Regions from separate parts of the Arthrobacter sp. TJ-240 genome, predicted to be linked through region 1. Evidence: predicted binding sites of a transcription regulator. Region 1 holds the regulator's gene; each other region holds the start of a gene.

Region 1 (3,272 bases):
GACGTCGCGCTGCTCAAGGGCCGCTCGAACTACGTCTGCCTCCACAAGACCGGCGGCGGCTTCCCCGAGGAGGACGCCCCGGATGCCCTCTTCAGCCTCGGGGAGGACGCGACACCGCACCCCGCCCCCGCGCACGGCGGCGGGGGTCCATCCTCCGCCCTCGGCCGCGAGGTGGTCAGGCTCCGCGAATGGGCGGACGAGACCTCCACCGGCGACCGCGACGACCTCGTGCCCGGCGTCAGCGACCGCGCGTGGCGCCAGGTGTCCGTGTCCAGCATGGAGTGCGTCGGCGCCGCCCGCTGTCCCGTGGCGCAGGAGTGCTTCAGCGAGAAGGCGCGGGCGGCGGCCGCCGATGCCGACATCATCATCACCAACCACGCCATGCTCGCCATCAGTGCGTTCGAGGGGCTCGCCGTGCTGCCCGAGTACGACGTCGTCGTGATCGACGAAGCCCACGAGCTGCACGACCGCGTCACCGGGGCAGTGTCCGGGCAGCTCTCCGCCTCGATGGTGGGCGCAGCCTCCACGGCTCTGCGCCGCCACGCCTCGATCGGCACCGCCGGTCTCGACACCGCAGCGTCCGCCTTCGAGGCTGCGTCGGAACTCGTGCCCTCCGGGCTCCTGCCCGGCGGCCTGCCTGAGGACCTCGAGCAGTCGCTGGAGCAGGTCCGTGACGCCGCACGGGCCGCGCTGTCCGACACGAAGACCGACGGCAAGTCGGAGGCCGACGCCGACGGCGGGCGGCAGGTGGCCCGCTCGCGCGCCACCCTGGTCTTCGACCTCGCGGAGCGGATCCTCTCGGCCGCCGCCGCCGGTGAGGTGGTGTGGGCGTCCCGCCCCAGCACGTTCACGCCCGGCTCCGGCTACGCCCAGCCGGACGAGACCGCGCCGGCCACGCTCAACGTCGCGCCGCTGTCCGTCGCGGCACGCCTGCGGGAGGGCCTGTTCGAGGACCACACCGTGATCCTCACCTCCGCGACGCTCGCCATCGGCGCCGAGTTCGGCCCTGTCGCGGGATCGCTGGGACTGAGCGGACCGGGCGCGCCCGCGTGGACCGGTATCGACGTCGGCAGCCCGTTCGACTACCCCCGGCAGGGCGTGCTGTACGTGGCAAAGGACCTGCCGAAACCGGAGCGGGGTACCTCCGATGCGCAGCTGAAGGAGCTGCTGGCGCTCCTGAAGGCCTCCCGCGGGGGTGCGCTCGGGCTGTTCTCCTCCCGGCGGGCCGCCGAGGAGGCAGCGGAGGCCCTGCGCCCGCAGGTCGACTTCGAGATCCTCTGCCAGGGCGAGTCCTCGCTCAGCGGCCTCGTGGACAGGTTCGCCGCCGAACCGGACACCTGTCTGTTCGGCACGATGTCACTGTGGCAGGGCGTGGACGTGCCCGGCGCCTCGTGCCGCCTCGTGGTGATCGACCGCATCCCCTTCCCGCGACCCGACGATCCCCTGATGACCGCGCGCACGCGGGCGGTCGCACGGAACGGCGGCAACGGCTTCATGAGCGTCTCCGCCACCCATGCCGCGGTGCGACTGGCGCAGGGGGCGGGCCGGCTCATCCGCTCGGCGGGGGACCGGGGCGTCGTCGCCGTGCTCGACAGCCGCCTCGCCACGGCCCGGTACGGCGGTTTCCTCCGCGCCGCGCTGCCGCCGTTCTGGGCGACGACCGACAGGGCCACGGTCACCGGGATCCTCGAACGGCTCTCCGCCCGCTGACACGCCTGCCCCGGGGTACGCGAAGGGCGCCGCAGTCCGGGACTGCGGCGCCCTCCGGGCATCCGGGGAAGCGGGCCGCTAGAGCGCGCGCATCACCGAGACGACCTTGCCCATGATGCTGGCGTGGTCGCCGAGGATGGGCTCGTAGCGTGTGTTCTGGGGCAGGAGCCAGGTGTGGCCGTCGCGCTGGCGGAAGGTCTTCACGGTGGCTTCGTCGTCGAGCAGGGCTGCGACGATGTCGCCGTTCTGTGCGCTCTGCTGCTTGCGGACCACCACCCAGTCGCCGTCGCAGATCGCGGCGTCGACCATCGAGTCGCCGGAGACCCGGAGCATGAAGAGCTCGCCGTGGCCCACGAGCTGCCGGGGGAGGGGCATGACGTCCTCCACCACCTGGTCCGCGAGGATGGGCCCGCCCGCTGCGATGCGGCCCACGAGCGGTACCAGTGCCGTGTCCACCGCGACGCGGTGCTCGCCGGCGGACTTCCGCTCCGGTGCTCCGTCCGTGCCCGCCGACGCTTCCGGAGGCAGTGTGAGCGGCAGCAGGACCTCCATGGCGCGGGGGCGCTTGGGATCGCGCCGGAGATAGCCGAGCCGCTCCAGCTGCGACAGCTGGTGCGTCACGCTCGAGAGGCTCGCGAGCCCCACCGTGTCGCCGATCTCACGCATCGACGGCGGGTACCCCTTGTCCGCGATCGAACGCTGGATGGTCTCGAGGATCGTCAGCTGGCGCGCCGTCAGCCCCTTGGACACCGAACGGCCGCGGGGACGGCCGCGACCGGCCGAGATGGGCACGGCGTCCGCCGGCACCTCGGCCGTGTTCGATTCCGGCCGGTCCGTCCGTGTTGGTTCCGCCACTGTTGCGCCTTTCGCCCTGGACTGGAGATCCCGTTGTGCCCGCCTGCCGCCCCCCGCCTGCGCGGGAAGCGGTTCTGTCAGTGGCGGGTGATTGCCTGAGGTATGTCGACGCCGTGCCTGCCGCTCGGTAGCAGCCGGTGCCGTCGATGCCCTGCCCTGTTCACGCTAGGGCAGACGGTAGGGCTTTTCAAACATATGTTCGAGCGAGTCTCGACAACGGTCGTCGGTCAGTGCTAGAAATAGGCTCAGATAAATTAGAACACGCGTTCGAAACAGGAGTCCAGCCCTGATTGGCTATTCGAAGGGAAAGAGGCTAGGCAATGGCTGAAGCACCCGCACTGCACGGCAGCACGGCGCTATGGGCGCTGACCCCCACCCGCGGCGAGGGACGCCTGCGTCTCGTCCGCCCGGCGACACCGGAGCGCACCGCGACGGCCCGCCCGCGCGTACCCCGACCATCCCGCACGGCGACAGCACCCTCGATCTCCGCCCACGCATTCCTGCAGCCCCGGACCGCCCTGCAGTCTCCTGCCTCCACGCAGCCCCGCACCTCCATGCAGCCCCGCACCTCCATGCAGCCCCGTACCTCCACGCAGCGGAGTGCGGAGCGCCCCCTGACGCTTACGCGGCGCGGCCGGCTCGTCCTGGTCGGCCTGCCGATCGCGCTCGGCGTGGCGGCGCTCATCCTCCTCGGCGCCTTCCTCACC
Region 2 (3,272 bases), on a different contig from region 1:
GAGACGAACACGTGCGAGGCCACCTCGGGCGGCAGTTCCAGGGCTCCCTCGACCCCCGGGACACGGACGGACACGTAGTCACCCACGGATTCGAGATTGAGCTGCGCTCCGGGACGGAGGCCGCCCTCGTCGAGCTGCGTGAGCAGTTCAGGATCCACCTGGATCGGCTCGGCGAGGCGCACCAGGGTTACCTGCTTCCCGGGTGCATACGTGCCCATGGCGGACAGCAGGGTCACCACGCCGTCGGTGAACCGCTCGGACTCGATGCCACCGATGGCCGCAAGTCCGGGGATGGGATTGCCGTACGGCGATTCGGAGGGCTTGCCGAGGAGCTCGTAGAGCCGCCGCTCCACCCGCTCGCTCATCACGTGCTCCCAGCGGCAGGCCTCGTCGTGGACGTAGGCCCAGTCGAGGCCGATGACGTCGCTGAGCAGCCGTTCCGCCAGGCGGTGCTTCCTCATGACGCCCGTGGCCCTGTGGCGGCCCAGCTCGGTGAGCTCGAGATGCCGGTCACCGGAGACGACCACGAGACCGTCACGCTCCATGCGGCCGATGGTCTGGGAGACGGTCGGACCCGAGTGGCGGAGGCGCTCGGCGATGCGCGCGCGGAGGGCGACGATGTTCTCTTCCTCGAGTTCAAGGATGGTCCGCAGGTACATCTCGGTGGTGTCGATGAGGTCCGTCATGCGGTTCAGCTCCTTGGTGCGGTGCGGTGCGGGTGCGCGGCTGGAATGCCTCACGCCGGTGAGGCAGGCCAAAGCCGCCACGGACTGCTCCGCCCCACGCCCCCCAAGGTTAACCCATGGCGCAACGGCCCCGGCAATCGGGCGGAGCGCGGTCAGGGCGGCTTCCCGCAGCCGGTTAACAAATGGAGGGCCCGGGACCGCTGGGGCAGAATGAGGCCGTACCTGCCGCCCAACAGCTGGAGCATCGCATGAGTGACTCGCCCCGTATTCCCGACCACCTCCTGCCCTCGGACGGCCGTTTCGGCGCGGGCCCGTCGAAGGTCAGGAGCGGCCAGGTGGACGCGCTCGTGGCGGCGGGGCGGTCGCTGCTCGGGACCTCGCACCGGCAGGCTCCTGTCCGGGACCTCGTCGGCCGGGTCCGGACGGGTCTCAGCACGTTCTTCGGCGCCCCCGACGGGTACGAGGTGGTCCTCGGCGTCGGCGGCTCCACCGCGTTCTGGGACGTCGCCACGTTCGGGCTCGTCGAGCGGAAGGCGCAGCACCTGTCCTTCGGCGAGTTCGGCTCGAAGTTCGCCTCCGCGACGACGAAGGCGCCGTTCCTGGAGGCGTCCTCCGTCATCACGTCGGCACCCGGCACACGCCCGGATCCTGTCGCGGAGGCCGGCGTGGACACCTACGCCTGGCCGCAGAACGAGACGTCCACCGGTGTCGCCGCTCCGGTCCGGAGGATCGACGGCGCCGACGACGGCGCACTCGTGATCGTCGACGCGACCTCCGCAGCAGGCGGGCTCGACGTGGACGTGGCGCAGGCCGATGTCTACTACTTCGCGCCGCAGAAGAACTTCGCGTCCGACGGCGGCCTGTGGCTGGGGCTCTTCTCCCCCGCGGCACTCGAACGCGCCGCGCGGATCGATGCCGGCGACCGATGGATCCCGGATTTCCTGAACCTCCAGACCGCCATCGACAACTCGCGCCTGAACCAGACCTACAACACGCCGTCGCTGTCCACGCTCGTGACGCTCGATGCCCAGGTGCAGTGGCTCAACGCGCAGGGCGGACTGCCCTTCGCCACCGCACGGACGGCGGATTCGGCGGGGCGCCTGTACCGCTGGGCCGAGGCGTCCGCCGTCGCCCGCCCGTATGTCGCCCGTCCCGAAGACCGCTCGAACGTGATCGTGACCGTGGATTTCGACGACGCCGTGGATGCAGCACGTATCGCCGCGATCCTCCGGGCCAACGGGATCGTCGACGTGGAGCCCTATCGCAAGCTGGGCCGCAACCAGCTCAGGGTCGCCACGTTCGTGGCGATCGAGCCCGACGACGTCTCGGCCCTGATCGCCTGCATCGATCACGTCGTCGAGAACCTGCTCTAGGGCCGGTCGCCCACAGGCCCGCACCATGGGGACGACATCGCGCGACTGGTCCTCCACATTCACGTCCTGCTCCGCGGAATAGAACATGTGTTCCATAAAGTGGAGCCATGGCCATCGCACCGACCGAACCGCTGACGCGGGCAGGCAGTTCGCTGGATTCGGCGCGCACAGCCCTTGCCGACTGTGCGCGTGCCATCAGCTGTCGGCACCATGGCCTCTCCAGGACCAAGGCCCGCGACCTCGTCGTCGAGGTCGAGAACGTGTCCAGGATCGTCGATCGCCTGCAGATCCGCCCTGGCTGCGGTCGTACTGCCCGCCCTGTCCGGCCCCGGCCTCCCGGCGACTGGCGGACACCGCCCACATGTCATGGTGACGATCGCCTACCAGGATCTCGTCGACATGACCGAGTAGGCCGGCTCCGCTGTGTTCTCGGTACAGGCCAGTGCCCGCACCATCAGGAAACTCGCCTGCGACGCCGGCCTCATCCCGGTGGTCCTGGGAGGAAGCGGCCAGGTGCTGGATCTCGGGCTCAGCGGCTCTTTCCTCCCCACCTCCGCCGTGCCCTGGTCGCACGTGACGGGGGCTGCGCCTTCCCCGACTGCTCGATCCCCGCCAGCTGGTGCGAAGCCCATCACCTGACACCCTGGTGCCGTGGCGGATCCACCAGCATCGACAACGGCGTCCTGCTGTGCTCGCACCACCATCACACCGTTCATCAGGGCACCCGGGACGTCCGCTCACGGGCCGGCATCCCGTGGTTCACTCCGCGCACCCTCAGGGGACGCCCGGGCGGACCACGGCGAAACCTGGTCCGGCAGGCAGGGCAGGTCATCGATGCGGAGGTCGCGCATCGACGAATCCTGCCCGTTCCGACCTACCCGGACCAACCGAACCGGTAGGTCCCTGTGGTGGGCGTCGATGATGGATCATCGACGGGCCCGGCTCAGCCGCCGGAAACCCTACGGCGCGTTGTCGCCGGCTCCGGCTTCATGGTCGAGACGCAGGCGGCGCGGTGCGGACCGGTCGTAGCGCAACCGCACCTCGTGATAACGCCACGCCCAGAAGATCCCTGCCGCCGCCGCGATGAGTCCTGAGGCCGCAGCGACCCCGAGGCTCCACCGCGGACCGAAGGCGTCGGAGACCCAGCCGACCACCGGCGCACCCAGCGGCGTCCCGCCGAGGAAGATGGCGAAGTAGAGGGCCATGACACGAC
Region 3 (3,272 bases), on a different contig from region 1:
TGCTCTGCACACGGGCCAGCCCGTGGTGGATCCCCTCGTCCGGTCCCGTCCCCCAGAGCCCGTCCGCGTGGTCGCCGAGGTCCTCGACGATGTCCGGGACGAGGTGGACCCGGGTGATGCCCGAGGTGAGTCCGTGGTCGGAGGCGTTGGTGCCCTGGAGCTGCCAGCGCACGCGGTCCACGACGTCGTCGGCGTCGAACCAGCGCGGGTGCTGCCACCGGCGCTGGGACGTCTCGCCCGCTTCCGTGTGCAGCGAGACCTGCAGCGCCGTGCAGACGAGCCCGGCCTCGCGCAGCGTGTCGACGAACCCGCCGGCCCGGGCCCTGAGGGCGAAGGCGAGCTGGTCGATACGGGCGAGGGGAGGCTCGAAATCGGCGATGGTGTCGAGGTGGGGCGGGGGCGTCCGGGCCACCACGCTCCGGTGGTCGAGCCCACTGGCCTGGCGGTGGGCGATGGCCCCCTCGATGCCGAAGCGGTTGCGGACATCGGAGGCCTTGAGCGCCGCGAAGTCGCCGAGGGAGCGGATGCCGAGGCGTTTGAGCAGCACGGCGAGTCCGGGCTGCTCGAGGACCTCCAGGGGGTAGCTGCCGAGGAACCAGGGCGAGCCGCCCGGCGGGATGACGACCAGCTGCTCGACGTCGTCGTCCAGCTGGTCGGTGGCCCGGGCCGCCTGCTCGGCGGCGAACGGCCCGTCCGCGACGCCGATCCGCACGTCGGTGAGGCCGATGGCGGCCAGCGTCTGCTGGACCACGGCTGCGGCGTTGCGCTCACTCCCGTAGTAGCGGGCAGGGCCCTTGACCCTGATGGCGCACAGTCCCGGGCGGAGGACCTGCACGCCGGGCAGGATGGTCTCCACGGCCGCGGTCACGGGCTCGAAGGTGCGCTCGTCGAGCGACGGGTCGTACGGGAGGGCCACGAGCCCTGTGCAGCGGGCCTGGGCCTCGCGGATACGCAGCCCGCGCTTCACGCCGTCCTCCCGGGCCGCCGGGGAGGACGCGAAGACCTCCCCGCGGTCCACGAGGACGAGCGGAGTCTCGGCGGGCAGCGCGTGCTCGCGCAGCGCGGCCGTGATGGGCCAGTCGGGGCACCAGAGCACCATGGTCCGGGTGGCAGGAACGGGCTCCGTGGGTTCCGTGGGTTCCGTGGGTTCCGCGGGCTCCGTGGGCGTGGCCGGCGGGGACGTCATGAGGATTTCATGAGCCGGGGCTCGAACAGGGTCCCGGCCGCCCCGGCCGCGTTCGGGGCGTCGTGCTGCAGATGCTGGTGCGTGGTGCCCGGGAACGTGGTGCCCGCAGGGGCTCCCTGCAGGTCGGCGAGTCCCACATAGGCGTGGCGGAGCCGCCCCGAGGGCTGGGTGGCGGTGATCTTCATGGAGCGCGCCCGGAGGTGGCCCGTTCCCGCGCCGAGCCCCTCCCACGCGCTCTCGGCCACGCCGATCGTGGAGTCGCTCTGCTTCCAGTTGCCGAGGGTGATCAGGGCCGAGCCGCGCTGGCGCAGCCTCGCCCTGAGGCGGGCCCATTCGGTGGGGGCGAGGTGTTCCGGTGAGCGGGTCAGGACGATCGAGACGACGTCCACGAGTGCCGCCGTGACCGTGAGCCACTGAGGCCCGGGATCGGGGACCAGGATGAGGCGTTCGAGGTTGATCCCGAAACCCTGCGCCGCCTCCACGCTGAAGTCCGGCATGCCGACCACGCTGCACCACGCGCCGGTCGCGGAAGGACCGGCGAGCAGGGCCATGGCGAGGAAGGTCGAGTTCCGGACGGTGTAGGAGCCGCCGGACTGGAGGCCCCCGCCGGGCAGGATCCGCGCGAGGGCAGGGACCGTGGGCAGTAGGCGGGAATCGAGCTTGCGGGCCTGCATGCTGTTGATGCGGGCCTGGAGGCCGAGGGTGACATCCGCCGTGGACGCTCCCCGGCGGTCGGCGGGGTTCGGGTGGTGTGTGTCCTCGGAGTCGGGGGAAGGCTCATCCCAGGCGAGGGAATGGCCGGCGGCTGGAGGTGTCACTCCCTAATATTCGAATACGTGTTCGATTAAGTCAATCGGCGTGTCGGCGCAGGAAAACGCTTCTTCTGTGGTATTCAGAACGCCCGATCAGGACCCGATCCCGGCGTGCCCTTCGCCCGTGCGAAGTCTTCCGGCAGCTCCAGGAGATCGGGCAGTCCGCGGAGATCGGGCAGTCCGCGGAGACCGGGCAGCTGGGCGGCCCGGAGGAATCCACCTCAGGCGTCGGTCTCCTTGCGCGCGGTGTCGCGCTCCTTGACCCGTGCGGCCTCAGCGCGGACCGCGGCCTGCGTGGACCTCTCGGCGACCAGCCAGGCGGGCGGATCCTGCAGGAGGGCGGTGATCTGCTCGCTCGTCAGGGGGTCGGTGATCCCGCCGCGGGCCAGCCCGCTGATGGAGATGCCGAGCTTCTGGGCGACGACGGGGCGTGGGTGCGGGCCGGTGCGGCGCAACTCGGCGAGCCACTCGGGCGGGGTCTGCTGCAGCTCGTTGAACTCCGCACGCGTCAGCTCGGTCTCCTGGAAGCCCTGGGGGGCGGCGGGCAGGTAGATGCCCAGTTTCTTGGCCGCGGTGGCGGGCTTCAGGGTCTGGGGGGTCTTCGGGGGATTCATGGTCCCAGCTTAACGGCCACGTCCGCGGCGGAGGGGCAGGCGCTACTGTGAGGAGGTGCCCGCCGACCAGCCCCGAATCCTGTCCGTCGGCTTCGTCCCGGGTGTCACGCCGGGCAAGTGGGTGGCGCGGTGGCGCGAGCGGCATCCGGAGATCCCCCTGGAGCTCCACCAGCACGACGACGCCCTGGCGGCGCTCCGGGACGCATCCGACGACGTCGTCTTCGTGCGGTTGCCCGTGGACCGCACCGGGCTCCACCTGATCCCCCTCTACGAGGAACAGCCCGTGGCCGTCATGTCGAGGGAGAACGAGCTCTCGCTCTACGAGGACGTGCCGCTCGAGGAGCTCGAGGGGGAGACCCTGCTCGACGTCGTCGGGTGCGGTGGCCCGAGGATGGCCGTGGAGGTGGCGGCCTCCGGCGCCGGCGTCGTGGTCCTGCCGATGTCCCTGGCCCGCCTGTACGCGCGGAAGGACGCCGTGCACCGGCCCGTCCCCGGCCTGCCCGTCACCACGATCGGCATCGCCTGGCGGATGGAGGACGAGTCCGACGACGTCGAGGAGTTCATCGGCATCGTCCGCGGACGGACGGCCCAGAGCTCGCGGCAGCCCTCGCAGCGCGAGGCGCCGAAGAAGAGCGCGTCGCAGAAGGCGGCAGCGAAGAA

The links. Region 1 encodes LexA, which represses DNA repair genes until DNA is damaged. Its sites were predicted from a motif close to TCGAACANNTGTTCGA; they were not measured.
Region 2: AC4D2C_RS11195 (HNH endonuclease signature motif containing protein) is a predicted target of LexA. The motif match lies at 2,139-2,154, and genes of this name have one in related genera.
Region 3: imuA' (DnaE2-dependent mutagenesis accessory factor ImuA') is a predicted target of LexA. The motif match lies at 2,015-2,030, and genes of this name have one in related genera.

What each region holds. Positions count from the first base shown of each region.
Region 1 is NZ_JBZCNG010000008.1:38,835-42,106, reverse strand. It holds gene AC4D2C_RS16835 (ATP-dependent DNA helicase) at 1-1,710, shown strand, start outside; gene lexA (transcriptional repressor LexA) at 1,789-2,502, opposite strand; gene AC4D2C_RS16825 (LysM peptidoglycan-binding domain-containing protein) at 2,886-3,272, shown strand, end outside.
Region 2 is NZ_JBZCNG010000004.1:46,129-49,400, reverse strand. It holds gene AC4D2C_RS11205 (iron-dependent transcriptional repressor DtxR) at 1-686, opposite strand, end outside; gene serC (phosphoserine transaminase) at 935-2,059, shown strand; gene AC4D2C_RS11195 (HNH endonuclease signature motif containing protein) at 2,167-2,958, shown strand; gene AC4D2C_RS11190 (MFS transporter) at 3,019-3,272, opposite strand, start outside.
Region 3 is NZ_JBZCNG010000001.1:502,835-506,106, reverse strand. It holds gene AC4D2C_RS02440 (DNA polymerase Y family protein) at 1-1,186, opposite strand, end outside; gene imuA' (DnaE2-dependent mutagenesis accessory factor ImuA') at 1,183-2,004, opposite strand; gene AC4D2C_RS02430 (DUF5997 family protein) at 2,220-2,612, opposite strand; gene AC4D2C_RS02425 (LysR substrate-binding domain-containing protein) at 2,668-3,272, shown strand, end outside.